Regions from separate parts of the Enterococcus sp. AMC1251 genome, predicted to be linked through region 1. Evidence: a T-box and tRNA genes for the amino acid it is inferred to sense, from the RefSeq annotation. Region 1 holds a T-box; the other holds one or more tRNA genes.
The links. The T-box of region 1 lies ahead of leuS (leucine--tRNA ligase). A T-box ahead of a tRNA ligase gene usually reads a tRNA of that ligase, here a tRNA-Leu.

Region 1 (15,817 bases):
GAATCGTCATTTGCTCTTCCAATTGCGTTAATTGTTTCTGAATTGCATTCAGGAATGTGAACGTTTCTAGCAAGTAGTCTTTGACCTTCTGTTCACAAATGTCCGGCATTTGAGCCAAATAGCCAATACGTGCGTTTTTCTTGCAGCTAATGGTTCCTGAATCAACCGTCTCGATTCCTGTGATGATGTTTAAAATTGTTGATTTACCTGAACCATTTGTCCCAATTAATCCTATTTTTTCCCCTTTGTTTATTTGCAAATTTAATTCTTCAAAAAGTGGTTCCATTCCATACTTTTTGGTTATTTTTTGTAATTGTACTAACATCTCTTCCTCTTTCTGCCATTCAGACAGATCAACAAAAATAAAATGTATTATCTTTTATACTAATTTTAAGCGTACAAAAAAAAGCTGAACAACGTTCTCCGTTCAACCTTCATTATTTACTGTCTGCTAGCAATTTTCCACTGCTCTTTTGATTAAGATCAGTTGAAACCAAATTACTCTCTTCCGTTATTTTATGACTAATTCGTTTCAAGTAAATAAGTCTGAATGGTCTGTTTTATTTAATTTTTTATCCCTTTTTAGACACACTTGTCCCTTGAGATAAAAAATCGGAAATAATAACATGACAAAAAGATAGGTATACGATTATATAAGAAAAACCTGTTGTTATTTTTGGCATGTTGACCATTGTACTTATTCACCACCTTCGTCATTTATTGGTTATATTGTAGCATGTTCGTTTCATTTATGCAAAATGAGTTTATTTGATTCCTGGTTGGTAATATTTTAATCGTTCTTCAAGCGTTCCAGTGTGCAGTTCAAATAAATGGTTATCGAAATCGTAAAAATAAATTGAATTTGCTTCACCTTCTACACGTTGACGACCAGCTTTTATTTCTAATCCTAAAGCGCTGATTTTCTCTAAGTAATGTTCATACTCATTTTCTTCTATCTTAAACGCAATGTGATTATATGTCTTTGTAGGTAACGAATCGCCTTGCATAATCGCTATCCAAAGATTGTTAATCAGGAAAAATTTTTCTTGTGCTATAGAAAACGTCGCTGTTCCGCTTGAATAAACCTCTTTTGCAGCAAATATTGTTTTAAAAAAGAGAGTGGCCTTTTCTAAATCGTGTACGATAAAGGTAATACGACTGATCATTTTTTTCCTCACATCCCTATTTATAATGAAACAGAGATACTGATTTTATTCAGCACCTCTGTTTCTAATATATTTAATTCGCTACAATATTCACCAATTTATCTGGAACAACAATCACTTTACGCACTGTTTTCCCATCAATAAAAGATTGGATTTCTTCTGTTGCTAGAGCTTTCTCCTCTAACTCTTCTTTGCTCAACCCTCGAGCGATATTCAATTTTGCACGAACTTTTCCGTTAACTTGAAAAACAACTTCGACCTCATCTTCAATCAATGCAGCTTCATCATATGTCGGCCAAGGAGCATTCGTTAGACTTTCTTCATTTCCAAGAATTGTCCATAGCTCTTCACCGATATGTGGCGCGATTGGTGCTAGTAATTGAACGAAACCTTCAATGTATTCGTATGGCAGAACATCGACTTTGTTGGCTTCATTCACAAAGACCATCAATTGAGAAATCGCTGTATTGAAGTGTAAATTTTCCATGTCTTCTGTCACTTTTTTCACTGTTTGATTATAAACCTTCGTTAAACGCCCATCGTTTATAGTCGTAATACGGTCACGCATTTTATCATTTTCATCTACAATCAAGCGCCATACACGATCCAAGAATTTACGACTGCCTTCAAGTCCATTTTCACTCCAAGCAATCGATGCATCAAGTGGTCCCATGAACATTTCATACATTCTTAGGGTGTCAGCTCCATATTTTTCAACAACATCATCAGGATTCACAACGTTTTTCAATGATTTACTCATTTTAGCTGGTGCTTCTTCTAATTCTTCACCAGTTTCACTATTCACCCAAATACCATCACGTTTCTCTACCATATTCGTCGGAACCAGTACTCCACGGCTATCTCGGAAACTTTGACCTAAGATCATTCCTTGGTTGTATAGTTTTTGATACGGCTCTTTTGTTGGTACAACACCGATATCATATAAAAATTTATGCCAAAAACGTGCGTATAACAAGTGAAGTACGGCATGTTCCGCTCCACCAATATAGATATCTACTGGCAACCAGCGTTCTAGTTTTTCATAATTGGCAAGTTCATTTTTGTTATGCGGATCAATATAACGTAAATGATACCATGAGCTTCCTGCCCATTGCGGCATCGTATTCGTTTCACGTTTGCCTTTTTTGCCAGTTTCAGAATCGACTACGTTAATCCACTCAGTAATATTCGCAAGTGGTGATTCTCCCGTTCCGCTTGGCTTGATATCATCTGTTTTCGGTAATTTTAGTGGTAGTTCAGATTCTGGAACGGTGGTTGTTGTCCCATCTTCCCAATGGATCACAGGAATTGGTTCGCCCCAATAACGTTGACGTGAAAATAACCAATCACGCAAGCGGTAACTCACTTCTTTTTTTCCTACATTATTTTCTTCTAACCATTCATTTATTTTAGTAATTGCTTCTTCTTTATTCATGCCGTTTAAAAAATCGGAATTGATGTGTACACCATCGCCTGTATACGGGGCTTTTTCAATATTTCCACCTTCTAATACTGGAACGATATCAATATTGAAAGCTTTAGCAAATTCATAGTCACGTTCATCATGAGCTGGGACTGCCATAATTGCTCCTGTACCATATGATGCCAATACATAATCAGCAATCCAGATTGGGATCTCAACACCATTGACTGGGTTCACTGCATATGCCCCTGTAAAGACACCTGTTTTTTCTTTTGCTAGATCTGTTCGGTTTAAATCTGATTTTTTTGATGCAGCATCAATATAGGCTTCCACAGCATCTTTTTGCTCTGGCGTAGTAATCTTTTTCACCAATTCTAATTCAGGTGCTAAAACGGTATAGGTTGCACCAAATAATGTATCTGGACGAGTCGTAAATACGGTAAATTCATCTTCTGAGCCAGCTACTTTAAACGTAACGTTCGCTCCTTCAGAACGACCGATCCAGTTACGTTGCATATCCTTGATGCTTTCAGGCCAATCGACTAACTCTAAATCATCCAGTAAACGATCTGCATATGCAGTGATTTTCAACATCCATTGACGCATTGGTTTTCTAACAACATCATAGCCGCCACGTTCGCTTTTTCCATCAATAACTTCTTCATTTGAAATAACAGTACCAAGTTCTGGTACCCAATTGACTGCCACTTCGGCTTCATAAGCCAAGCCGTGCTCATATAGTTTTGTGAAAATCCACTGGGTCCATTTATAATATTCTGGATCGGTTGTATTGATCTCTCGATTCCAATCATAACTGAAACCTAATGAATTGATTTGACGTTTAAATGTTTCGATATTTTTATTCGTAAATTCAGCTGGATCATTTCCAGTATCTAATGCATATTGTTCCGCAGGTAATCCAAACGCATCCCACCCCATTGGATGCAAAACACTATAGCCTTGACTTCTTTTCATTCGTGACAGAATATCTGTCGCTGTATAGCCTTCTGGATGCCCAACATGAAGACCTTGTCCTGATGGATACGGAAACATATCTAGGGCATAAAATTTTTCTTTGTTCACATCTTCATCTGTAGTGAAACTGTTATGTTTTTCCCAATATTTTTGCCATTTTTTCTCGATTTCTTTATGATCGTAACTCACGTTTTTTCCCCCTATTTTAAGTAGCTTTTTTTAATAATTTTTCCACCTATTTCTTATGTTCATTTTCTACATTTTCTTACAGCGTTTAACTTCACTCGCTAGTATGGTAACTTCTCTCCCTTTAAACTCCTTGTATTGTTCATCATCTACTCTTAAAACTTTAGCTCTTAGAATTTAATGAGATCGAAACGAAGTGGTATGATTCACTAGTATGGTAACTTCTCTCCCTTTGGTCGCCAAGTATTGTTCATCATCTACTCTGGTGGAGCCAATCGTAGTGATTCACAACAAAAACGTCCTACAGGAAAAATTCCTATAGGACGTATGATTAACAACGTGGTACCACCTAATTTTACTTGTATAAATTACAAGCCTCAACGCTGTAACGGCCGCCACCGATTTTACTTAGTAAAGTTTAGCTGATTGTTGAACTATGTCTCATCCCCCATTTACTTCAAAAAAAAGATCAGAGAACATTTATTCACTCGTTCAGTAAAATAACTCAAAGGCGAGTTCGAAAGCTTCTGTACGTATTTTCACCAGCCATACGCTCTCTAAAACATGGTTCTTTCTACTATTCCTTTTCACTGTATATATATCTGTCATGTGCTATCATACTACCAAAAATTTCAGTCAATTTCAATTGTTTTATTTAACTTTCAATTTTTGACCAATATAAATCATATCGCTAGATAAGCCGTTCAATTGCTTAATTCTTTGAACACTTGTTCCATATTTTTGAGAAAGTCCCCATAAGGTATCTCCACTTTTTACAGTATATGAACCTACTGTTTGGCTACCGCCTTGATTATTCGATGGACTAGCTGATCCACCTTGACCTTTTTTCACAACTAAGCGTTGACCTGGATAAATAATATCTCCACTTAAATTGTTCCATTGACGCAAATTAGCAATACTTACGCCATTTGTATTAGCAATCGCCCATAGTGAATCGCCTGATTTTACTGTGTAGTGACCAGCGGCCGTTCCAGCATTCGTAGACCCACCTGTATTGCCTTCAGAACTTCCTCCTCCAGCATTACCAGAACCTTTTTTCACAATTAATTTTTGACCTGGATAAATGATATCTCCATTCAGATTGTTCCATTGACGTAGATTGGCAATACTTACACCATTTGCATTAGCGATCGCCCACAATGAGTCGCCTGATTTTACCGTGTAATAAGTATTTGATGTTCCTGTATTGCTAGAGCCACCTGTATTGTTTGTTGAGCCACCTGTGTTGCCTCCGGAACCTCCTCCAGCATTACCAGAACCTTTTTTCACAATCAGTTTTTGACCTGGATAAATGATATCTCCATTTAAATTGTTCCATTGACGTAGATTGGCAATACTTACACCATTTGCATTAGCGATCGCCCATAATGAGTCGCCTGATTTTACCGTGTAATAAGTATTTGATGTTCCTGTATTGCTAGAGCCACCTGTATTGTTTGTTGAGCCACCTGTGCTGCCTCCGGAACCTCCTCCAGCATTACCAGAACCTTTTTTCACAATCAGTTTTTGACCTGGATAAATGATATCTCCATTTAAATTGTTCCATTGACGTAGATTAGCAATACTTACACCATTTGCATTAGCGATCGTCCATAATGAGTCGCCTGATTTTACCGTGTAATAAGTGTTTGACGTTCCTGTATTATTAGAACCACCTGTATTTCCAGTTGAGCCCCCAGTATTTCCACCTGTGTTGCCACCTGTATTTCCTCCACCTGATGAAGGAGTGTCATATTGAGTTAAGTTGTACGTTGTAATAATATTATTCAATTTTGTATTATAGCTAGGATCTGTTGCATAACGTCCTGTTAGCCACGCTGTTGCATCTCTGTAAGAATTCGTGTTGCTTTTCCATGTTCCTGAATAATAATATACTCCAGATTGAAACGACGTATTTTTCAAAACATAAGCATTGTCACTAAATGATTCCGAATAAGAAGGATATTTTCTAAAAGCAGCATCTACTTGAATCCACTGACCATTAATAACTTCCCATGTTTTCATGGTAACAGATTGACCTTGATAACTTCCTTTGATCCCAAATAAATTATGATTTGGTGCTGCAGATAAAGTACTTCTTCCCCAGTCACTTTCAAGAATTGCCTGAGCCATCATGACAGACGCATATAAATCATTTGCTGCTGCAACCGATTGGGCGTGTCCAGCTATTTCAGCAATGAAGGCGCTTGGGCTGATACTTCTAGTTTGCGCAGCAAATGCTGAACGCATCGCAAGATCTGGTGCTTTAGATTCTTCTGTTTCAGTTGTTGAAGACTCCTTTGTTTCAGTTGATTCAGTTGATTCAGTACTATGTGTTGTTTCTGATGTATTTAATTCTGATGATTCTTGTGTTTCAGACGTGTCTTCGTTTGAAGAAGTCTCTGTTGTCTGAGTTTCTTGTGTCATCGAATCGTTTGTGTCAGTCGTCGTTGTTTGTGTTTGAACGGCTTCTGTATGTGTAATTGTATTTGAGTAACTTACTTGTTCACTAGGTATTTTATCTTCTGAAGCTTCAGCAAGTTTTGGTGCTGCAATTGGTGCTGCAATTGAAGATACAACAATTGCAGAGCTAAGTACAGTAGTTCCTTTTTTTAGCTGATCAGAAGCAAACTTGTTCTGTTCGGCTTTCCTCCGCTCTTTTCTTGATGTTTTATACTTTTCCATAATATATCCTCCGAATTTTCTAAAAAAAGTGTTCTACAAGCTATATTATACCTGTTTTTAATGAAAATAGAAATGTTTTTCGCTTTTACTTTGCTTATAAATCGAAATAAAAACGAATTATTTTATTTTCTGTTTTCTGTTCATCTTCATAGCTTTTATCTTACAAACAGGACTAGGTCTAAAGACCGATTCTTCTCTTTACCTTAGGCTGATTTTTTGATTTAAGACTTGTTATTACTTTCAAAAAAAATTATAGTGTAGAAGAAGCAAGATTGTATAATGAAATGGGGGAAAAAAATGAATAAAGAACACTTTTTAATCGAATTAAAAATTTATTTAAAGCCTCTGACCCATCAACAGCAAGTTTTTATCTTGAATAAATATGAAACAATATTTGACGAGCGTTCAGCTGCTGGGGAAACAGAGGAAGAAATCGCAAAAAATTTAGGGAAACCTAGAGGGATTGCTGAAGAAATTTTACAGGAATTTGACATCACTGTTCCTGAAAAAAAACTTGAACGAGATGGTTGGCAAGAAATCCAGCCCGTTGTAAATAATGATTATTATTATGAGGAAATACCTAAACATCCATATGAAGATACTTATCGGACCTATGAGCGGCCTCATCGTAGCAGTTTCGTTCGATTTTGTCAGATAGCAGGTATCCTTTCATTTAATTTTCTTTTAATGATTTGGATGATTTTTTCTTTTATTATGCTATTATTTTCTTGTTGGCTAGTTGCTGTTATTTTCTTATTTTCACCGATTCTCGGAGGCATTTCTGTCTTTGCAGGCTTTAATGACGGAACGATGTTTCAATTATTCCTTAGTGTTTTCCTTTTTGGTGCCGGGGTTATTGGATTATTGATTTTAACACCCTTAACAAAATTTTTTGGAAAAGTATTCAAACGTTATTTACACTGGAATATTCGCGTTTTAAGAGGAGAGGTTTAGTATGAAGAAGACAACTGCTTTTTTTCTAAGTATTGGCGTTTTAGCTATGATTATCGGCGGAATAGGCAGTGCAGTTTTTTTTAGCCGCGCTGAACATTCTTTGATAGATACAAAAGAACAGACATATGACATAAAAAATAAACAAAGTACCAAAGAGATTCATCTTGATCTTTCAGGCAACGCTGAGTTTTATGTACAAACTGAAAATTCGAATAAAGTTGTAATGAATACTCGGAGTTCGATGCCAGTTTCTCTTAAAAGTTCTTTAGATGTTGAGGAAAAAGATAAGCAGCTGAACATTTCAGTAAATAGTAATAAGCAAAAAGTAAAACTAGATGGAATAAAATTTGGTGTTTTCAATCAGGGATCAGCTGTAACGTTGACTATCCCTAATGATACCGAGCGTTTAGTCATCAATGGTAACTCTGATGGGACTATCAATCTTTCCGGAGTTACTACAAAAGACTTATCCATTAAAATGATCAACGCAGATCTTAATGTTAATACTACCAATACAACGAAATTAGCGGTGGAAACCACTAATGGTGATCTTAATGTTCATTCAGATGTTCGAACCGATGAAGCAACTGTCAAAACCACTAATGGTGAGATTCAGATAAGTGATTTTGCTGCCTCAGTTTGGTCTGCGACTAGCACATCTGGCGATATTTCCTTGAATACGGTCAAAGGGATCGCTAAAATAGAAACTACTAATGGCGAAATCCAAGCAACTGATCTTAAAGGCGAGGCAGCCATTAAAAGTATCAATGGTGATTTTTCATTATATGGAACAGAAATTCCAAAAAAATTACTGGTGGAAACTCAACAAGGAAGTATCGATTTGCATACAGAAGAAATATTATATGATGTAATTATCAAAACAAAAACAACGTTAGGTGATAGTACGATTTTCGGCAAAGAACGGACTTCTTACAAAAAAGGCAAAGGAACAAAATCACTTACCTTACAAACAAACTCTGGCGATATTTCCGTTGAAGGTCCCTCAGACTACGAAAATGATGATGATTAATTTTCTTTTAGATTAAGAGAGGCTAAGATGAATGTTCTTCAGTATTTAGAGTTTTAATGTGATCGCAACGAAGTTGAAGTAGTAGCTACTTTTTTCTCGCCGTTTATTCAGATATAGAGTCCTAGATAAAACTGACTTTTAGTTTTATCGGACTCTTTTTTTGATGATTCTCAGATGTCTTCTTAATTGTTTGGTGTTATAATAGGCTTTACTTATTTCAGAAAGGGTTTCTTATGAAAAATAAATTATATTATCAATTTGCCGGCAGCTGCTTTTTAGTTGTTTTTATGTTCTTAGGCTACGTAGTACGTTTTTATTCAAGCTGGCTGAATGGTTTTGATCAAGCAATCACGGCAATCGTAAGAGCACCTTACCCAATTGCTAATCATTTTTTTATTTGGTATACAAAGTTTGCTGATCCTTTAACTTTGGGAATTTTGACTTTAGCGATTGTTTTCATACTATTTAAAGGAAAATATTATGCTGAGATGCTCTGGCTTTTAATCAATATGGGATTGATTGCTGGTGTGGCAAATCCATTAATCAAATTATTATTTATGCGTCCACGCCCGACATTAGATCATTTAGTAACAGAACATAGTTACAGTTTCCCAAGCGGGCACTCTACTGGAAGCATGTTGCTTTATGGAACACTTATTTTATTACTGCCACAATTTCTTAAACAAAAAAATCTTTGTTTATTTTTACAATTTCTTTTAGGATTAGGTATTTTTCTGATTGGGATCAGCCGAATCTATGTTGGTGTTCATTTCCCTAGCGATGTTTTAGGCGGATTCTGCTTTGGTTTAGCTTGGTTATTGATGAGCTACCCGATTTATTTAGAAAAACGGTTTGTCTGGCGCTTTAAAAGTAAACAACAATAAAAGGAAGAAAAATTATGTCTGAATTTATCTATACGGAAGATCCAAATAAGCGATATCATACATGGAATTATGCTTTACGTCAGCAGTTTGGTGGGAAAATTTTTAAAGTCCCTTTGGATGGCGGATTTGATTGTCCTAATCGAGATGGAACTGTCGCTAAAGGCGGTTGTACTTTTTGCAGTGTTTCAGGATCAGGCGATATGATCGTTGCCCCTCAGGATCCTTTGCCGATCCAATTTCAAAAAGAAGTTCATATGATGCACAAAAAGTGGCCGAATGTTGACCAATATATCGTCTATTTTCAAAACTTCACAAATACTCATGCACCTGTTGAAGTAATTCGTCATCGTTTTGAACAAGTGGTCAATGAAAAAGGCGTTATCGGCATTTCGATCGGTACTCGTCCAGATTGTCTGCCTGATGATGTGGTTGAATATTTAGCTGAACTGAATCAGCGCTATTATTTGTGGGTAGAACTAGGATTACAGACGACCTACGAAAATACCAGCAATACAATCAATAGAGCACATAATTATGAGACTTATCTTGATGGTGTAGAAAAATTGCGGAAACACAATATTCGTGTCTGTACTCATCTAATCAACGGATTGCCTGGTGAAAGTTTAGATATGATGAGAGAAAATGTTCGTCGAACGATTCTTGATTCGGATATTCAAGGGATTAAATTACATTTGCTGCATTTAATGACAAATACGCGTATGTTACGAGATTATCATGAAGGGCGTTTGCAATTGATGACTCGAGAAAATTATGTCGGTGTTATTTGCGATCAGCTAGAAATGATTCCTCCAGAGATCGTGATCCATCGTTTAACTGGTGATGCTCCAATGGATTCTTTAGTTGGTCCCATGTGGAGTTTAAAAAAATGGGAAGTTTTGAATGCGATTGATGATGAAATGAAGCATCGGAATAGCGTTCAGGGGATCTATAATGTGCGTAACACTAAGGAGGTTTTGAATTAATGTTGCAAACCGCACTGCATTTTAGTCACTCCCTTTTAAAAGAAGTGGTTCAAAAAGGGGATATTGTGGTTGATGCTACGATGGGAAATGGGCATGATACAGCTTTTCTAGCTGAGCTTGTTGGTTCAAAGGGTTTCGTTTACGCATTTGATGTTCAAAAACAGGCAGTGACGAATACAGAAAAGAAACTCACTGATCTAGGATTACGCGAACAAACAACTTTGTTTCACCAAGGACATGAAACCATTGAACAATTGATTCCAGTAGAAACACCGTTGAAAGCCGCTATTTTTAATTTAGGGTATCTTCCGAAAAGTGATAAACAAATTATCACCAAACCAGATACAACAAAAAAAGCGCTAGATGCATTGATTGCTCGGCTGGCTTCTAAAGGCAGGATCATTTTGGTCGTTTATTACGGTCATGCTGGCGGTGAAGCAGAATTGTCTTTGATAAAAGAGTATTCTCAACAGTTACCTCAAGAAACATATAGTGTACTGATTTATCAATTTATCAATCAGAAGAATAATCCGCCTATTTTGTTTTGTATCGAAAAAAAATAGGTACTTTAAAAAGAAGGCAAGCGAGACGCAACCAAACAGCTATTTTCACCTGAAAGTTCCGAATAAATCTTAATAGAAAAACCACTCTTTCAGATAGATACTGTAGATTTTTGTCTCGACCTTCTAATTTTAGTTATTTACTCATTTTTCACTCTATAGCAATATCCTATAAAAATAACTATACACAAAATAAATAGACAACCTCCAACTATTATCCCTTCTGGTAGAAACACAAATTTAATTTCGTGTGTTCCCGCTGGAATTGGTAACGTCAACAACGCTTGTTTGAAGGTAGGTATCTCTACTCTTTTACCATCAATATAAGCTTTCCAACCTCTATCATAAGGGATTGTTGTTAAAAGAACTTGATCTTTTTTTACAGTCGCACTTCCTGTTACTTTTCGTCCTGAAACAGAGAGATCTACTCCTTTTTCTTCGATCGTTTGATATGCTTCTTTAAATTTTCCTGTATCCATCAATGCAATATCTGGTTCAACAATCTCTATGTTATTTTTTCCCACAAGCCCACTAAAAATAGTTTTAAATTGGACAGTTGTCTCTGTATCATAGTTACCCAATGCATAATATTGACCAGTCTCGGAGACAGTAGACGATCTCCGTCCTCCCTTTACCTCAATAGTCAGCTTCGTAGCTCCCAAATTGTCATAATTGATCGGATATACACTAAAATAAGCTTGTTTGCTTGCGGGTATTTTAGCTTCCCATTCAATTTCAATAGGTTCAGCTTTATTTTTTGCAGTATACGTCACAATAGTTGTTTGATTTATCTTTTTTGTTTTTTCCTTCAAATTTTTTGTTCCTATTTTTTTTGTTGAAGAAAAGGTGAAAAAGTCTTCATTTGATTCTGCTAAATGATTAAATAACGTCGCTTGCGTTTTTACAGCTTCTGGTTCATAAATTTTCTTATCCGTTATTATTCCTAAAGGAAGTGCGTAGTTATTTTCATATAATTTGTATCCCCCTCGCCTTCCTGTTTCCTCAAAACCGAATTTATTGAGCGTCGTTTTAGAAATGTTGTATTTCACTCCAAGTAATGAATCCATTAATAACGTATTGTTTCCATATCGAATATTTAAATTTGTTCCTAGAGAACGATAGCCTAAATCATTTAAATAAGCTGATGAATGGCGGTTTCTTATTGAAGAAAACATAGAAATACCACTATATCCATAGTTAAAGCTATCATTAGCAGAAGCACCATCTAAATTTTCTAAACGATAAAAGGTTGTATTTTCTACCTTTGTTTGATCTACTAAATCCTTTATCTCTGGATAAGAACCCGAATAGTATTTTCTTGCTGGATAATTCCATTCAGTTGAGATCCCCTTAATAACCTCTAAAGTATTTAACGTAAGCTCAGAGCTAGTCGCCAGAAAAAGAAGGGGAATAAGAAACTTTCTGTATTTTTTTGTCCGGCTCAATAAGTAGAATACAAAAAGATACCCTATTAAAAAAAGAATTGTTAAAATGAAGGAAAAACTGGTTAAGTAATCACTATTCCCTCTATCTATGATTACTTTAGTTCCTAAAAAAAGGAACAGTAGACTGAAAATAATTGTTGTCAATTGCTCAAAATCACTATGTTCATATTTTTGTATTCCGTAGCCTGCAAGCAGTAAAACTAAAAATGAAAATAAAAAACTATAACGAAATAAAAACATATTAGGTGCATGCATTCCCTGCCAAAATAAGTTCAAAGGTTCTAGATAAAAACTAGAAATTAGCAGAAGAAAAAGACTCCCAAAACACATTTTTTCTTTTAATGAAATTTTTTTACTAACAAAATAATAAAGACAAAAAGTCAATCCAAATAATCCTGTAAAAATATAAGGAGTTGAACCAAACTTGGTACTATCATACACACCGATCATATTTTTGATTACTAAATCAAGTGGTCCTGTCGCAGCTGTTTTCAAATGCTTAATCGGCGATAATGCCTCCCCGTTGTTTCTCAAATCTAAAATTGTAGGCAAGACCATCACCATTGACGCTCCTCCTGCTAAAAAAGAAGTCAGTAAATACATCGCTAACTGCTTACTATTCTTTTTTAAATCCGTACACATTCTAGCAATAAAATAACAAAAAGAAAAAAGGCCTACAATAAAAGCGATGTAAAAATTAGACAAAAACAACAATAAATAGCTAATGAATAGAATCGTTGGCTTTCTTTGATCCATCAGACGATGAATTCCCAATATAATTAATGGCAGATATATTAATCCATCTAACCACATAATAATCTCTGAAAAAGAAATCACGAATGACATCAACGCATAGGAGATACTTAATAATACATGTGTCCATTTGGGAATTTTGAATGTTTGAATTGAAAATACCCAAAAACTTACGCCTACACTACCAATTTTTAGCAATGTTAAAAAGTAAAGATAGTCTGGCATATTTATATTATTTGATTTGTCAAATTAAGCTAGACAAATGTCTTTCATTTATGTAACTCAAAAATACTTCTAATGGTGTTCGATAATTTAAAGATTTCCTTGGTATGTGATTTCTTTTAGAGGTGACAGCCGCAACAAAAGCTTGGTCAACTTGATTAAAATCCATTGTTTTAGGCAGCCCATCTTTACGTAATAACCCATTCGAATGCTCATTTAATCCGCGTTGTGAGGGGGTTCCAGGGTCTGCAAAATAGATAGAAATATCATTGACATTACTCATGTTTTTCCAATTTGAAAATTCTTTTCCACAATCAAAGGTAATGGATTTGAACAAGTTTCTGGGAATCTTTTGTAGCCAATCAGTTGTCGCTTTTTCAATATCCAATGCTTTCCGACCATTTGGTTTTAATGTAATAATCACTTTTGAAAGGCGTTCAACTAGAGTGATGATGGCACTTTTATGATGAACGCCAACAATTGTGTCACCTTCTAAATGCCCAAATTCCTGTTGGAAATTAGGGTAGTCAGTGGATCGTTCTGAAATATTGCGTTTAAATGCTTGCTTTCCACGACGTTCTTTATGCCCGTTGGGCTTTCGTTTCCCTTTCATTGGTAGTTTTGAGCAATCAAATTGATTCGCTTTAAACTGACGATAAAGTGTTCTAACAGAGCATGAAATAGGAAACTCAGCTCGACCAATAATCACATCAGGTGTCCACCCTTGAGCCACCATAGATTGAATGTAATCATGCTGTTTTGTAGGCAAACTAATGGGTTGTCGACCACAACGTGTTTTATTTTCTTTATATTGTTGGTAATAGTCACAGATAGATTTTCCTTGTTTCAGGAAGTTGTAAACATTGTAGATTGTCTGTCTAGAACGAGTTAAAGTCTTAGAAACCATCGTAACAGGTTGGCTCATATTGAAATAAGCTTCTATCATCACGAGTTCATTTGATGTAAGATGAGTATAGGTCATTTGTCTTCACTCCTTATAATTCTTTGGTCGGAACTATTTTGAGTGTAGCACAAATGACTTATTTAGTTGTCTAGCTTAATTTTACTATCGGCGTTATCAAAAAAAAACACAAGCGGTGTAAAAAGTCCGCCTAAATAATAAGATATAAATGCCCAATAATTCAATCCTAATGACCCATACCACGTGTAGAAAAAGCTCTGCTCTCCTTTTAAACTATTGTTGAAACTTGCATGGAAATTTGCATATTGAGAAAAAGCATCACTCGCTAAAATTGTTCGATCTTCGCTTCCTGGATAGATACCAATATATCTATAAACACATGCCATTATTATAATTGGTACTAAAAAACTGATTAGACCATATACACTTTTCCTTCTAATAAAATCCTTAACTTTTTCCATAGTTCTCTCACTTTCTATTATTGACAAATACATGTTCATCTTTAGTAAAAAAGAGCCCCAAACAAGTAATAGAACAGCTTGTTTTAGGGGCTAAATCCAGATAAATAATAGTACTAAAGTAGTTCATTCAAAAGTACGTACTTTTGACTATCTTTGTTCTTGGTTCATTCACTCTTTCTATGTTAATGTGCGTTCATCTATATGGAAGTAATGGAGAACCTTTTCTTGGTTTTTCTTTGCTTTGTTTATATCAGAATCGTACTCATCCATATTTTTTTTATTTCGTAATGATTCAACTGATTGGTTGTTTATATTTAATCCTAGTTCTTTCATGTTTACGTATAATCGATTCAGTAACAATTGTCCTTCCTGAGAAAGGCGACGATCTGCACTTCTTGTACCGTAACTAGACAAACGTGCAGATAAATCGTACAAGTTCTTTTGTATTTTTACTTCATGCTCTTCATCATTGACTTGATCTAACTGTTTTTGAATATCATTGATTAAATGATAGCCTTGAACTATGGCATCTGAATCTTTTTTCCCTAAATTAGTTGCCTGATAATAACGGGTATATACTGCACCGCCTCCGCATACCAGTGAACTGATTATCAAAAACAATAATAACTTCCATTGTTTCTTGAGCTGTTGTTCTAATTTTTTTCGGTGGCGTATCCATTTTTTCCGTTTTCTCTTATTTTTTGGTCTACTGTTTTTTACTTTCTTTAATCGTTTTTGCGTACTTAACAAAGAAAACAAGCAGATCGCCGAGAATATCAATCCTAATATAACCATTGATAATAAAACAGTAAAAAGCCAATCAAGTATTTCCACGGCATCTCTTCTCCTATCTGTTTTTCTTTCTCTTCTTAGCTGCTTTACGTTTTAAACGTTCTTTTTCTTCTTTCTTTTTTCTCATTCTACGAATAAATAGGTATATGACTGCTACTAGTAATAAAACAATTCCAATAATCAGTCCAATTAATCCCCATTGAATACTTCTATCTTGCACTAAACTTAAATCTTGTTCATTGAACTTGTCAGCATCTTCATTTGTTATCTTAAATTCTTGATTCCACGACCATTTCCCTCCAGCAGTTGTTGTCACTAAAATTTTAGATCGATAGGTTCCTGGTTTCATCTGTTCTCCATTCATAGAAACAGGAAA
Region 2 (15,817 bases), 1.6 Mb from region 1:
TAATTTGTGGTATGATTACAACGATGTTTTTATACCAATAAGTTGGCGTCGATCCTTTTTAAAATAAATGTAATAATAGTTGGAGGGGAACTAATGGCTACGAAAAAAGATTATTATGAAGTCTTGGGTTTAGCGAAAGGTGCTTCAGATGATGAAATAAAAAAAGCTTACCGTAAGCTTTCCAAGCAATACCACCCAGATATCAATAAAGAAGCAGATGCTGAAGAGAAATTCAAAGAAGTATCTGAAGCATATGAAGTATTGAGCGATCCTCAAAAGAAAGCAGCTTACGATCAATATGGTCATGCAGGGACTGATCCAAACTACGGCGGTGCTGGTGGTTTTGGTGGCTTCGGCGGTGGTGGATTTAGTGGAGGCAGTGGCTTTGGTGGATTTGAAGATATTTTCGATTCATTCTTTGGCGGTGGCTCTCGTAGTGTCGATCCGACTGCGCCAAGACAAGGATCTGATTTGCAATATACAGTCAATCTAAAGTTTGAAGAAGCGATTTTTGGTGTGGAAAAAGAAATCAAGTATAATCGCGAAGATAATTGCGAAACCTGTGGAGGGAATGGGGCTAAACCTGGTACTCATCCTGAAACTTGTCATAAGTGTCATGGCTCTGGTTCGATCAATGTTGAACGTCAAACGCCACTTGGCCGTGTGATGAGCCGTCAAACTTGTGATGTTTGTCGTGGTACTGGTAAAGAAATCAAAGAGCCTTGTCCAACATGTCACGGAACTGGACATGACAAAAAAGCGCATAAAGTGAAAGTCAATGTTCCAGCTGGAGTAGAAGACGGACAACAAATGCGTCTGGCAAATCAAGGAGAAGCTGGAATGAACGGTGGACCGTATGGTGATCTATACGTTGTATTCAGCGTAGAAGACAGTAATATTTTCGACCGTGAAGGTTCAGAAATCTACTATGACTTACCATTGAGCTTCGTACAAGCAGCGCTTGGTGATGAAGTCAAAGTACCGACGGTTCATGGCGATGTAAAATTGAAAATCCCAGCAGGCACTCAAACAGAAACAAATTTCCGTTTACGTGGCAAAGGCGCGCCACGCTTACGTGGCGGTGTTAATGGCGATCAGCACGTGAAAGTTAAAATCATCACGCCAAAAAACTTAAACGACGAACAAAAAGAAGCATTACGCACATTTGCTAAAGCTGGCGGTCAAACCGTAAGTGAACAGCAAGAAGAAGGTTTCTTTGATAAAATGAAAGATGCTTTTGGCGGTAAGAAAAAGAAATAAAATGAATAAGTTTTTCAGAGTGTACCGTAATTTAGTACAAGCTGAGAAGCTTTTTTTTATCTATGGTTTTGATAAAGCGTAAGCAAATTTTCGATACGCCGTTTCAATTCGGTTCTAACATGAGCCGGCTTTAGACATTCGCATTGACTGCCAAACCCCAAAAGTAAATTGTAGCTAAATTCATCTTCCGTAAAAGGAAATTCGACAATCAATTTCTCAGATTCATTAGAAGGATAAAACCGTAATTGTCCAAATTTATCAACTAACTGCTCTTTGATTTTATGCGTCACTTTGAGCGTCGTGATCGTAAAATTTCTACTGTAGAAAGGTTCCTTCCCTAATGGTTCCGCTTTAAAGTTTCGTAGAATAAATGTTGAAGAAGACAAGTTTAAATTAATCATTCTAGAAAGCTTGAAAGTTCTAAAATCATTTCTTTCTAAGCAATAGGCTTGTAAATACCAACTGATTTCCTTCAAAACAAGTCGATAAGGCTCAACAGTTCGTTCGGTTTTTCTCCCGTGATTATCTTCATAGTCAAAACAAAGTAATCGGTGTTGATCCATACTGGATTTAACGATTTCTAAAAAAGGTTGTAGCGTATTGTTCCTGGTCCAAGGCGTTAAATCGATTGCAATTTGGTTGGTTTTGAATTCAATTTCTTCTGAAAAATTCGCTGGAACAAGTGTTTTTATTTTTTCAAAGGTTTGATTTATTTGAATCGGAGAAATATTTTGTGATAAGCTCTCTAGTGCGATCAGTATAGAAGTGATATCAGAAGAGGTAAAAAAATTTTTATCTATTTTGTAATTATCCATAATTTGGATACCACCATTTAAGCCAGGGGAAGTAGCTACCGATATTCCAGATTCACTAAGAGATTGAATATCTCTGTAAATGGTGCGGACTGAAACTTCCAACATTTTAGCTAGCTGAGGAGCGCTAATCTGTCTTTTTTCTAATAAGATCATAGTGATTGCTAATAGACGTTCTGTTTTCATAGGAGCACTTCCTTTGTTTATTTAGGAGGAATCGTTCATCTTATTATAACGAAGAATTCTTCGTTTGGGTGAATAACAGGAGAAAAATTTTCGTGCAGGTGTGGATGATCAAGAAAAATTGACTTTCGCTATCTAGATTTATATAATATGAATGTTGCTTTAGGTTACAAACGCTATTATATTAATGAAGTAATGAGGAATTGAATGTTTCTAAAAGAACAGTGTAGGCTGTTTTTTTATTATCCAATAGAAAATACTGAGTAGAGAAAGGAAGTCTGATATGAATAAAGCGCTTTTTGAACAACGACATCCACTAGTCATTTCGAGCTATTACATAGTGGTGCTATTGATCGTAATGAGTACGACAAATCCAGTGATCATCAGCCTTTTTTTCTTTGGAAGCTTGTTCTTTCAGTTACTTTATTTGAAAGGAAAACCAAAAAAGATAGTGATTTATCCGTTGGTTTTTCTAGGGCTTATAACAGTGACGAATCCTTTATTTGTCCATCGAGGAGCAACCATATTATTTTTTTTATTGAATAAACCAATTACTAAAGAAGCGTTTGTCTACGGTTTTTTTATGGGTATGATGATTGCGACGGTGATCTATTTGTTTAGAAATCTTCAAGCGGCAATTGATTCAGAGCAATTTTTTTATCTTTTCGGAAAACGTTTCCCTAAAGCAACATTGATTTTAACGCTGGTTTTTCGTTTTATACCGTTACTTCAGCACTATTATCAAGACCTAAATCGAGTACAAAAAACAATTCAACGAACACATAAAAGAAGCTTTAAAGAACGCACGTCTTATAGTTTAGATTTATTTGGGAATTTATTTTCTTGGTCGTTAGAAAATGCGATGGAAACGGCAGATTCCATGAAGGCACGAGGTTTGGGCATTATGACCAGAAGCAGTCGACTGAGTTATCGTTGGAAAAAAATGGATACATTATTTTTGATCTTGGTTATTCTATCGGTTGCTTTTTTTATTTTAGGAAGGATAAATGGATGTTATCAATTTAATTATTATCCTTATCAGCAAAATGCGTATCTACTAGTACAACAAGACTGGGTAAATTACTTATTTCTTTTCATTTTGGCATTTTTTCCGTTTGTTAATCGGGTAGGGGAGGTGATCATTTGGGCTATCTTGAAATCAAAAATCTAACATTTCAATATGCTGGAAGCGATAAAATAGTCTTAGATGAGTTAACATTATCTATTGATCAAGGTGATTTCATTTTAATTTGTGGAGCTTCCGGCAGTGGAAAATCAACGCTACTAAAACTGTTAAAACCTCAACTAACACCTGCTGGAAAGCAGACGGGGACTATTTATCTGAACAATGAAAAAATCACGAATCTTCCAGCGCTTTTTACAACCAGTAAAATTGGCTATGTTATGCAGAATCCTGAAAATCAGATTGTGACAGAGAGTGTTTGGCATGAACTGGCATTTGGCTTGGAAAATATGAGTATTTTAGCTTCTGAAATGAAGAGTCGAATTGCTGAAATGGCTAATTTTCTCGGCATTCATGAATTACTTGAATCTAAAACAAGCGAATTATCGGGTGGTCAAAAGCAACTGATTAATCTAGCTTCTGTTTTAGTGATGAAACCAGATATTTTGATTTTAGATGAACCGACAACCCAACTTGATCCGATTGCTTCACAAAAATTTGTTGATATACTTGTAAGGTTAAATCGAGAACTGGGTTTAACGATTTTATTAGCTGAGCATGGATTGGAATCAATCTTTGCTCAGGCTGATAAAGTTGTTCTTTTACATGAAGGTCAGATGATTTTTGCAGATGAGCCAAGAAATATTTCCAATGAAATTAAGAAAGGTGGAACCGATCTTAGCCGTTTTATCGTAAGTTTACCGAGTGCTACGCAAATTTATCTGGAGAGTGGTCTGCAGGATAATTGTCCTGTTACGGTTTTAGAAGGGAAGCGGTTTTTAGCGCGGCATTTCTCAGCTACTATTATGTTGCAGGAAGAAAAACCTGACCCTGTTTCTCAGAATCTAGCAAGTAAAAGTATTCAATTGAAAAATTGTTGGTTCCGCTATGAAAAAAATGGTCGGGATATTTTAGCGGGGGTGGATTTTGAGATTCGTGAAGGAGAAATTTTTTCTTTAGTCGGAGGAAATGGGACTGGAAAAACAACCTTATTGAAAGTTATTGCTGGAATCAATAAATGTTATCGAGGGGCAATCTCAATTTTGAATCAGCCCATTAAAAAGAATCGGCACACTGTAGGTTATTTACCACAAGAGCCTCAAACACTCTTTATCAAAGACTCTGTGTTGGAGGATTATAGGAATTATTTAGATAGCAAAAAAATGGATGAACAAGAACAATTAAAGCAGATAAAAAACGTTGCAGATTTACTTGGACTAAACGAACACCTTATAAAGCATCCCTTAGATTTGAGTGGTGGAGAATGTCAACGAGCGGCGCTAGGAAAATTACTTTTAACCGACTCAAAAATTTTATTGCTGGATGAACCAACAAAAGGAATTGATAACTATGGGAAAAAACAACTGATCACATTATTAAAAAAGCTAGCAAAACAAGGAAAAACAATTTTAGTCGTAACCCATGATTTGGATTTTGCTGCAGAATTATCTGATCGCTGCGGACTGTTTTTTCAAAATAATTTACTGACAATAGCTTCGCCAAACGAGTTTTTCAGTCATCATACATTTTATACTACTGCAGCTAGTCGAATTTCTCGTGATACCTTTCGTTCTTTCGTCACAACCCAGCAAGTAATTGAGGCTTGCAAAGTAGTAAAAGGAGTTGGAGATGATTAAAAATAAGACGAAGCGGATTTTGTTCAGATCATCGCTTGTGCTACTATTGTTTGGTATAGGTGCGTCTCTGTTTCAAGCTAGTCAATACCAAGTGATTTCTATGCTGTTAGCGATTGGTGCTTGTTTTCCAATTTATTATCGCTATGAAAAAAAACAGATCAATAGTAAAGAATTAGTGTTAATTGCGATATTAACAGCTATTGCCGTTTTAGGCAGATTTTTATTTTATATGATTCCAGCAATTACACCGATGACAGCAATCATCATTATTTCAGGTATTTGTTTAGGATCTGAGGTAGGATTTTTAGTGGGTTCGTTGTCAGCAATCACATCAAATATGTTATTTGGTCAAGGACCGTGGACGCCTTTTCAAATGTTGTCTTGGGGGCTGATCGGTTGTCTTGCTGGCCTACCCTTGATACAGAGGGTACTTAGAAAAAGTTATTTTTTTTTAGCACTTTATGGCATCTTAGCTGGTCTTTTCTTTTCTTTCTTTATGGATGTATGGACAGTTTTTTCAATCGATCGCTATTTTTCTTGGCAGCGATATCTAGCATTATTGTTGACCGCTGTCCCCTATACAATTTCTTATTGTTTTGCAAATGCTTTTTTCTCATGTTTACTATTTAGATCAATTCAAACAAAACTTCAACGGATTTTAATCAAATATGATATAAAATAATTTAATTAAGGGAGGCACTAAAAATGAAAAAAATGATAAAAACAATGATGATCATTATGGTGATCTTTTTATTAGGTGCGTGTGATAAAACAACCGATAAAAAAGACACAACCAAATCAAGCGAAAACCAGCGAAACGTCACGATCATCTTGAAGGAAGACGACAAAGAGTTTGACAAAAAGGAAGTGAAAGTCAAAAAAGACGAATCATTGCAAACGGTCATGGAAACAAACTATAAAATAGAAATGGCGAAAGATTTTATTCGTGGTATTGATGGTCATCTGCAAGATACAAAAGAGAGTAAATATTGGATGTATGATGTGAATGGTAAACAACCTGATGTAGGAGCTGTTGAATATTTTCTAAAAGATGGTGATACGGTTACTTGGACCTTGAATAAATTATAAAATAAAGAAGCGTCTAAAAAAAGATTTAACAAACCCTGACAATCAGTTGTCAGGGTTTGTTTGTTAGAATGAACTTGTCAGTCAGACAAATGAAAAATAAGGGAGTAAACAATTTATGAAAATAGCAGAGGCGTTTAAAAAAATAATGGGTGAGCAAACAGAGATCGCATTAGCAACGAGTGTTGTGGAAATACCTAATGTTAGAATCGTCAGCTTTTTTTACGATGAAGAGAAAAAATGTCTTTTCTTCTCAACATTCAAAGGAAACGAAAAAATGATAGAGTTTCAAAAAAATCCTGATGTTGCGTTTACAACGATTCCAACTGCCAATACCAATCATGTTCGAGTACATTACGCTCAAGTGAAAAAAAGTGATTTAACTGTTTATGACGTAGCAGAACAATGGAGTCGAAAGATTCCTAGTTATGAAGACAATATCGAACAAGCTGGATCTATGTTAACATTATACGAAATTCAGTTCACTCAAGCCATCGTGACTTTAGGGATGGACAGCAGTGAGACGATTAATTTATAAGAATGAAAAGGAGGAAATACTATGAAGTATTGGATCGGTGTTGCATCTAAAGATCATGTAGAGCTTGGTGTGGCAGGCGGTTTTTGTCAATTATGTCACGGAAAATCAGCTCCCCTGAATCGAATGAAGGCAGGTGATTGGCTGATTTATTATGCACCTAAGCAAAGTTTAAATACTAAAGAACCTTGCCAGGAATTCATTGCGCTGGGACAAATTTTACAAGGAGAGGCATATCCATTTGAAATGACGCCTGGCTTTATTCCAGATAGAAAAGATATTACCTTTTTGAAAAATATTCAATCAGTTCCACTACAAGCTGTTGCAGATTTTCCATTGTGGCAGGAGTATCGATCACGCTTGAGATTTGGTCATTTTCAAATTCCTGATGAGTTGTTTCACTTCATCGCCTCTAAAATGAAAAAAGAAGGATAACTAAAAAATCAGGACAGAGAAATTATTCTCATCCTGATTTTTTTCAATAATAACTATTTATTCATAACGTAATGCTTCAATTGGATCAAGTTTTGCTGCTTTTCTTGCTGGATAAACTCCAAAGAAAATACCAATAGCGCTTGAAAATAAGAGTACTGCTATAATTGAGCTTAAAGTGAACTGAGCAGTGATATCTAAGGCACTGGCAACACTAACAGCTAAGATTGCGCCTAAGGTTAAACCAATCAATCCACCAATCAAGCACAGAATAACTGATTCTGTTAGAAACTGGAACAAGATATTACTGTCTGTTGCTCCCAACGCTTTTCTCGTTCCGATTTCCCTAGTTCGCTCGGTTACTGAAACGAGCATGATATTCATCACACCGATACCGCCGACAAGCAAAGCAATAGCTGCAACAGCTGCAATAAAGTTGATAAATAAGCCTAATACATTATTCACTTGATCTAATGCTTGCAAGAAGTTCGTCGCGGTGTAAACTTTTTCTCCTACAGTATTATGACGTACAGAAAGGATATTTACGATTTGCTTAGAAACAGCATCAATATCATCTTTGGATTTTGCGATTACAGTTAAACTAGTAATTTTCGTTGCTTCAGGGTTTAGAGTATTTGCTGTTGTTAGAGGAATCGATATATAGCCCATCAATTCTTGCTCATCAAAAGAACCGACGATTTTTTCTACAGTACTTTTAGTTACGCCGATGATACGCACACTGATTTGCCCTTTTTGTCCTCGCAAGTTGATTTTCTCACCAACAACATTTTCACGTCCACTGAAAAAATATCGAGCTGTATCAGCACTAATCACAGCTACTTTACTTCCTTCTGAATACTCAGTTGTACTAAAATACCGACCATAGACAATGTCTTTATCCATCGTTTGATTTGTATACTGCAAATCAGGCGTTCCAGCCATAATCAATGTTGCTTTTGATTTGTCATTTGCGACTCCCACTGCTTGAATTGAAACAACAGGAGAGACGTGATCAATTTGAGGAATGCCATCTTTTAAAGCTTTAATATCTTTACTAGTGATTTTTTGACTGTCCGTTGCATCTCGACTCGTGGATACGGATATTGTAGAAGCGCCTAAATCACTGAATGTGCCAGTGATTTGACTTGTAGCGCCATTCCCCACAGCTAATATCGCGATAACAGCGGCAATTCCGATAATGATTCCAAGCATAGTCAAAAACGAACGCATTTTATTCGCTAAAATACTATCGATCGCCATTTTGAAACTTTCAATAATTCCCATGAAAACGACCCCCTTCTATAGCGTTTTTTGATCTAATACTGATTGATCATCAATGATTTCGCCATCTCTAAATGATACGATTCGCTTTGTGTATTGTGCTACATCAGGTTCATGTGTGACCATGACCACGGTTGTACCAGCATCGTTCAAATCTTGGAAAATTTTCATGATTTCCAGCGTCGTTTTTGAGTCTAAATTTCCTGTTGGTTCATCAGCCATTAAAACAGCTGGATCATTTACGATAGCACGAGCTATAGCCACACGTTGTTTTTGTCCACCGGAAATAGCATTTGGTCTGTGTGCGACACGATCAGCTAAACCAACTTTTCTCAAAGCTTCTAACGAGCGTTCTTTGCGCTCTTTTGCTGAAATACCAGAATAAACCATAGGTAGAGCAACGTTATCTAAGAGTGACATCCTAGGCATCAAATTAAAGGATTGAAAAACAAACCCAATTTCTTTATTTCTAACATGGGCACTTTCATTACTAGTCAAGTTGGTAACATCTTGTCCGTTCAAGTAATAGGTTCCTTCGTCAAAACGATCCAATAAACCAAGAATATTCATCATAGTTGATTTACCAGAACCGCTAGGGCCCATAATAGAAGTGAATTCTCCTTCTGCGATATGTAGAGAAACGTGTTTTAAAGCTTCTAATTCTTCTCCGCCGGTACGATAGATTTTTACTACATCTTTTAAATCGATCAATCATTTCACCTTCTATTCTTTGGTTACTTCAGCATTGTTTTTGATATCAGAACTAGGAGAAAGAATGACTGTTTCTCCTTCTTTTAGTCCGCTTTTTACTTCAATCAATTTATCTGATTGAATCCCAATTTCAATTTTTGTTTCTTTGGCAACGCCATCTTTAACAACATAGGTGATTGGTTCATTTTTATCATTATACGTTAAAGCTTCGATCGGCAAGGCAAGGACATTTTCAACGGTTTTTGTTGTGATATCGACATCTACATCAAAGCCAGCAAAAAGATTTTCTGGCGTTTTATCAAATGCTACCTTAGCACCTAGACTTGCACTTGTTCCTGTTGCCGTTTGATTAGTTTGAGCAGTGGGATCTTTTTCAGTGACCTTTCCTGGGAATGTTTGATTATCACTTGTAATCTCAGCTTTTTGATCCACAGCTACAGCAGAAGCTTCTGAATTTGTTAGCTCCAATTGAACGTTTAACGTAGAAAGATCATTTAATTGAATTGACGCTTGTCCTTGTTGAGCATTTGTGTCAGCTTGTTTAGGATTGATATTGACTTGAGTAATTGTGCCATCGAAATCAGCAATCAATTGTAAGCCGTTATCATAGGTTGCTAAGACTTTGTCTTTTTCTACTTTGTCGCCTGTTTTCACAAACACATCCGCGACATTTCCAGTACCAACAAGTGTTTGTACTTTGTTTGGTATTAAAGTACCTGTTGTGGAGAGTTTTTCGATGATTGTTTTCTTTTGTACTTCTCCAGTTCGGACAGTAACAGCGTTGGACTTTACCGAGTTACCTTGAACCATGAAGAAAATAATAAGCGCAATAACTAAGACTGCTAGAATACCGAAAATAGTTTTCTTTTTCATAAATTTCAGCTCTTTCCTACTCATTTTTATGACGTAGTGTCATTCGTTTAATCTTACTAGTTTTTGTGCGAAAAGTCTAAGATTCGTTTCTAATTTAAAAATATTGTTACTTAAACAGAAATTCCTCTTTTTTTGACGAATAAAATGAAATCATATCCTGTACTTGCGTTATAATAAAAGAAAATTATTGAAAAGGAGATGAAGCCATGAAGGAATTTGTCTATGCAGTCAGTGATATTCACGGAGAATATGAGTTGTTTAGAAAATTAATTCAATATTATGATCCAACGATGCATCAGTTGGTGTTGATAGGGGATCTAAATGACCGTGGTTTTAAAACAAAAGAAAGTTTTTTACTTGGAAAAACTTTGGTTGAAGAGCACGGTGCTATCTATCTTAGAGGAAATCATGAAGAATATTTTCTGCAGTTTTTAAAAAATCCAGAAGATTGGTTTACTAGTTATATTCGAAATGGTGGCAAAGAAACCATCGAAAGTTTACTTCATAAAGGAGCAATAGAAGAATATTCACCTACAGAAATTAGTATGATGATTCGCAGCCGTTATAAAGAATTGATTGAGTTTTTGGTTGAACGCCCACTCTATTTTGAATGGGAGAACTATTTATTTGTGCATGCTGGTGTAGACTTGAATAAAAAAGATTGGCATGAAACGAGTTCCCATGATTTTATTTGGATTAGAGAACCGTTTCATCAGGGAAAGAATAACACTGGGAAAACAATCGTTTTTGGGCATACGATTACGCCGATGCTTCATGGAGACATGGAAACAACTGATTTATGGTATTCAGACAATAAAATAGGGATTGATGGTGGTGCTGTTTTTGGAGGTTCCATTCACGGTGTGATTTTTAACAGAAAGGGGATTGTACAGGATATTGAATATCAAAATTTAAACGACCCTTGGCAGCCAGATTTTTAAGCTTTTTCCTCGTCCTATATTTCAATCTGAAAATATGCTAAAATGAAAGAGTATGTTGAATGAAAAGAGGTATATAAATATGGCAGACACTTATAACCAAGACGTAGTTAATTTACTTCAAAAAGAATTAACGGAATATCGTCCAAAACAATTAACAACTGTACTAACTTTATTGAGCGAAGGCAATACAGTTCCTTTTATTGCTCGTTATCGTAAAGAAATGACAGAAAGTTTAGATGAAGTTCAAATTCGTGAAATCGAAGAACGTTATACTTATTTAAGCAATTTAGAAAAACGTAAAGAAGAAGTCTTACGTCTGATTGAAGAGCAAGGCAAGCTTACGGATGAGTTAGCTATGTCTATCCAAAAAGCGATCAAAATGCAGCAAGTAGAAGATTTATATCGTCCTTACAAACAAAAACGCCGTACCAAGGCAACTATCGCTAAAGAAAAAGGCTTAGAACCTTTGGCAGACTGGTTATTGAATTTTCCCGCGCAAGCAGATGTAACAAAAGAAGCTGAAACATATGTTGATGCAGAAAAAGAAGTAGATTCAGCCGAAACAGCGTTACAGGGTGCGCATGAAATCATTGCTGAACGTGTGTCTGATGAACCTAAATTTCGTACTTGGATTCGTGACTTTACCTTTAAGCATGGTCAATATGTCAGCACGGTCAAAGATGAAGAAAAAGATGAGAAATCCGTTTATGAAATGTATTATGATTTTTCTGAACCTGTAAGTAAAATGGTTTCTCATAGAGTATTAGCGACAAACCGTGGCGAAAAAGAAGATATTTTGAAAGTTGCTCTATTAGTAGAGGAAGAAAAAATCAGTTCTTATCTAGACCGTCAATTGATTGGCAATAATAAGCAATCCCCAACTGCTGTGTATGTTGAAACTGCTTATTTGGATAGCTACAAACGATTTATTGGTCCGGCAATCGAACGGGAAATCCGCAATGAGTTGACAGAAAAAGCAGATGAACAAGCGATCAATATTTTTGGTGAGAACTTACGTAATTTATTACTGCAACCACCTTTGAAAGGTAAAGTTGTTTTAGGATTTGATCCTGCTTATCGAACAGGTTGTAAACTGGCGATTGTTGATGCAACAGGGAAAGTATTAGCGATTCAAGTGATTTATCCGCATAAACCGGCCTCAGGAGAAAAACGAGCAGCTGCGGGTCATGCATTTAATCAATTAATCGAAACGTATCAAGTTGAGATGGTGGCGATCGGTAATGGAACGGCTAGTCGTGAATCTGAGCTGTTTGTTGCTGAACAGTTAAAGCAAATCAAACGAGACGTTTTTTATGTAATCGTCAATGAAGCAGGGGCTTCGGTATACTCAGCAAGTGACGTGGCAAGAACCGAATTTCCTGATTTACAAGTAGAAGAAAGAAGTGCGGTTAGTATCGCTCGACGCTTGCAAGATCCTCTAGCTGAATTGGTAAAAATTGATCCTAAAGCAGTTGGTGTGGGTCAATACCAACATGACGTTTCTCAAAAACGTTTAGCTGAACAATTAGACTTTGTAGTAGAAACAGCTGTGAATCAGGTCGGTGTAAATGTAAATACGGCCAGTCCGCAGTTATTACAACATATATCAGGTTTAAATAAGACAACTGCTCAAAATTTGATGAACTATCGAGATGAACATGGCGCATTTACCGCTCGTAATCAAGTAAAAAAAGTTCCTCGTTTAGGACCAAAGGCGTATGAGCAAGCAATCGGCTTTTTACGTATTCCAAATGGAAAAAATATTTTAGACAATACAGGAATTCATCCGGAAAGTTATGATGTTGCCAAAGCAATTCTAGAAAAAGCGAATGTCAAATTAACAGATTTGGGCACATCCGATGCAGCCCAGCGTATAAAAGCTATATCTTTAACGCAATTAGAAACAGAATTAGCAGTTGGAAATGAGACTTTAAAAGATATTATTTTAGCGTTAGTTCAACCTGGAAGAGACATGCGTGATGAAATGCCTGCGCCACTTTTAAGAAAAGATGTTTTGTCGATGGAAGATCTTAAATCAGGAATGGAGCTACAAGGAACGGTTCGAAATGTTATTGATTTTGGCGCTTTTGTTGATATTGGTGTAAAACAAGATGGTTTAGTGCATATTTCAAAACTGAGCACAAAATTCGTTAAACACCCGACCGATATTGTTGCAGTAGGTGATGTTGTGACAGTTTGGGTGGAAGAGATCGATACGAAGAAAGGTCGCATCAGCTTAACGATGTTGCCGCAAGCTGAAAGGAAAGAATAGCTTTGAATCGTTTTTCTAAAGAAGGAAAACCAATTACCAAAGTATTAACAGATACTCAATTGCAAGTAATGGTAGAAGAAATTTCTAGATTATCATTTGGAAAAAGGTTTATGCATAAAGCTTTTTTCAATCGTCGTTTAAGAACAACTGGCGGTCGATATCATTTAAATTCACACAATATTGATTTTAATCCGAAAGTAGTTGAACGCTACGGAGAATCAGAATTAATCAAAGTGATCAAGCATGAACTGTGTCATTATCATCTTCATTTAGAAGGGAAAGGATATCAACACAAAGATGCTGAATTTAAATTACTACTAAAACAAACAGGTGGAAGTCGCTATGTTCGTTCCTTAGTAGAACAAACACCGCAGTCATATCACCAATACCAATGTGAAAAATGTCAAACATTGATTTTACGAAAAAGGAGAATCAATACCCACCGCTTTGTTTGTGGGAAATGTCGTGGCAAACTAGTAGAATTGTAGTGATGAAGCAAAACTGTACCGTCTTTTCTTTTATTAGAGAAGACGGTATTATAATAAAATCAATTAAAAGAAAAGAGGATAACTATGATTCGGCATTGGAACACAGTCATTGACTATTTAGCTGAAAAAGAACCAATCAATGGAGAATATGATCTTGCTATATTAGCAGGCAATAGTTTGCCATATTTAGCTGATGAGCTGATTCAATTGTACAAAAAAGGTATAGCATCAAATCTTATGCTGGTTGGAGGAATTGGACATGCTACGCCATTTTTACAAAAAAATTTAAGAGACATAGGAATTAAGGTCGGTGATATTAGTGAAACGGACATGTACTTAGAGTATTTTAAACAAAAATACGCCATCGACAAGACACTATTTCTAACCGAAACGAGGTCAACGAATTCTGGTGAAAATGCACGTTATTCACTAAATAAACTAAAAACAATAGGAATAATTCCAAAGAAAATCTTACTATTAGAAGATCCTATTATACAAAGAAGAATTAAGGCAACATTTGAAAAAGAATGGCAAGAGATGGACACTATTTTTACAAATTATGTTCCTATCGTTCCGTCTATCAATGCTATTGACGGAATAATTTCCTTTGAAGATGAGCGACTGAATAGTTTGTGGAACAAGGACTATTTTTTTTCTTTAGTTTTGGGTGAAATTTCGCGACTTAGAAATGACGAGAATGGTTACGGGCCAAAAGGAAGGAATTATATTGGGGAGATTGAAATTCCGCCACATGTGAGCGAGTCTTATGAGAAGCTATGTCAAGTATATGACTATAGTGAAAAAAGATAATCCCCAATTTGTAATCAAATTTAAAATACTGAGACTTTATTGAAAGATTGACAAAAACTTTATCGTATTTTATTATAAATTCAGCTAGCATTTTTTTTGCTGTAAAAATGCGGTCATGGCGGAATGGCAGACAGGCAACCGTTAATTAGTAGACTAGCAGAAAGCGGACGTGATGGAACGGCAGACATGCAAGATTGAGGGTCTTGTGAGCTTTAGCTCGTACGGGTTCAAATCCCGTCGTCCGCATACTATTTAAATCAAATCAATTTTTATTTGGCGGTCTTTGTTGAAAGTTATTTCTTTGACAAGTGATCGCCAAAACTGTTTTCTTTCTGCTGCAGATAATGTTTCGTAATGTTCATTTAAATCGATATCAGCAAACTTAGAATAGATGCTTGTATCTATGGTTGGTATTTCGATTTTTTCAATTTTCTCAAGTTGTGATACTAAAGTAGCACGATCCTCTTTGTATTCTTCAAGTCCGATAATTTCATTTAGATAAGCAGCTTTAAGTCGTTCTATTTTATTTTCTATGTTTTGTTGTTTCTTCTGCTTTTCGTTGTCATTATTCTTCTTTTGATTTATATTATTAACCTTCTGCTTGAGCAGGATAGGAATCTCACTAAGCAAGTGCGCCTCTAAAATATGTTCTTTCAAAACTTTTGCATTAGAACATTTCGGGACCTCGTAAGCGTAACGGCAATTATAAATTGATTGATGAGGATATCGAGTTCGACTTCCATCTTTTCGTTTGGCGGAATAATAGGCTTTCCTACCTGAGTTCATTTTTCTACCACATTCTTCGCAAACTAATAGTCCACTAAAAATGTATTCATGTTTAGTATTTGATTTTTTGTTTATTCCCAATTGTCTATTAACGGAATCGAAAAGAGACTTGCTTACGATTGGTTCGTTATAATTTTCGTTGTCTCTGAAAATGCCGATATATTTTTTGTTCTTTAGCATTTCGCGAATTGACTGAGTGTTACGTTGTATACCAAATTCTTCAAGTAAGAATCTTGATGTTTTATTTAAGTTCGCATGTTCATCATAAAATTCAAATACTTTTTTTGCAATTGGCGCCTGGTCATTCGGTACTAGTTTTTTATGCTCGATAGAAAAACCGAAAGGCGTAGTACCAGAAATAACCTCGCCCATTTTCACCTTATTATTAAAAACTGAAATCATACGCTCAGAAGTCATTTGAGCTTCCAATTCGGCAAAAGACATAACTTGGTTTATAAATGTTTTACCGTATGCTGTAGTGGTGTCGTAGTAAGGCTGAGATACAGCTAACCAATTGACCTGATATT

Region 2: it encodes a tRNA-Leu, which carries the amino acid that the T-box ahead of leuS (leucine--tRNA ligase) is inferred to sense. The anticodon was not compared.

Annotation. Positions count from the first base shown of each region.
Region 1 covers NZ_CM177098.1:3,027,429-3,043,245, forward strand. Annotated here, with positions in the region: gene abc-f (ribosomal protection-like ABC-F family protein) at 1-325, opposite strand, end outside; gene fosX (FosX/FosE/FosI family fosfomycin resistance hydrolase) at 765-1,166, opposite strand; gene leuS (leucine--tRNA ligase) at 1,240-3,753, opposite strand; T-box leader at 4,067-4,350, opposite strand; gene AC4BBR_RS14300 (LysM peptidoglycan-binding domain-containing protein) at 4,402-6,435, opposite strand; gene AC4BBR_RS14305 (DUF1700 domain-containing protein) at 6,733-7,389, shown strand; gene AC4BBR_RS14310 (DUF4097 family beta strand repeat-containing protein) at 7,391-8,419, shown strand; gene AC4BBR_RS14315 (phosphatase PAP2 family protein) at 8,653-9,303, shown strand; gene mnmL (tRNA modification radical SAM protein MnmL/YtqA) at 9,318-10,286, shown strand; gene mnmM (tRNA 5-(aminomethyl)-2-thiouridylate-methyltransferase MnmM) at 10,286-10,849, shown strand; gene AC4BBR_RS14330 (YfhO family protein) at 10,987-13,269, opposite strand; gene AC4BBR_RS14335 (IS30 family transposase) at 13,289-14,248, opposite strand; partial or broken gene AC4BBR_RS14340 (YfhO family protein) at 14,341-14,649, opposite strand; gene AC4BBR_RS14345 (hypothetical protein) at 14,827-15,483, opposite strand; gene AC4BBR_RS14350 (WxLIP family cell surface protein) at 15,497-15,817, opposite strand, start outside.
Region 2 covers NZ_CM177098.1:1,415,848-1,431,664, forward strand. Annotated here, with positions in the region: gene dnaJ (molecular chaperone DnaJ) at 94-1,260, shown strand; gene AC4BBR_RS06545 (helix-turn-helix transcriptional regulator) at 1,317-2,258, opposite strand; gene AC4BBR_RS06550 (energy-coupling factor transporter transmembrane component T) at 2,539-3,426, shown strand; gene AC4BBR_RS06555 (ABC transporter ATP-binding protein) at 3,399-5,075, shown strand; gene AC4BBR_RS06560 (ECF transporter S component) at 5,068-5,757, shown strand; gene AC4BBR_RS06565 (DUF4430 domain-containing protein) at 5,781-6,164, shown strand; gene AC4BBR_RS06570 (pyridoxamine 5'-phosphate oxidase family protein) at 6,280-6,699, shown strand; gene AC4BBR_RS06575 (EVE domain-containing protein) at 6,721-7,131, shown strand; gene AC4BBR_RS06580 (ABC transporter permease) at 7,189-8,412, opposite strand; gene AC4BBR_RS06585 (ABC transporter ATP-binding protein) at 8,428-9,120, opposite strand; gene AC4BBR_RS06590 (efflux RND transporter periplasmic adaptor subunit) at 9,133-9,993, opposite strand; gene AC4BBR_RS06595 (metallophosphoesterase) at 10,200-10,934, shown strand; gene AC4BBR_RS06600 (Tex family protein) at 11,014-13,206, shown strand; gene AC4BBR_RS06605 (SprT family protein) at 13,209-13,694, shown strand; gene AC4BBR_RS06610 (ElyC/SanA/YdcF family protein) at 13,779-14,504, shown strand; tRNA gene AC4BBR_RS06615 (tRNA-Leu) at 14,668-14,750, shown strand; gene AC4BBR_RS06620 (recombinase family protein) at 14,757-15,817, opposite strand, start outside.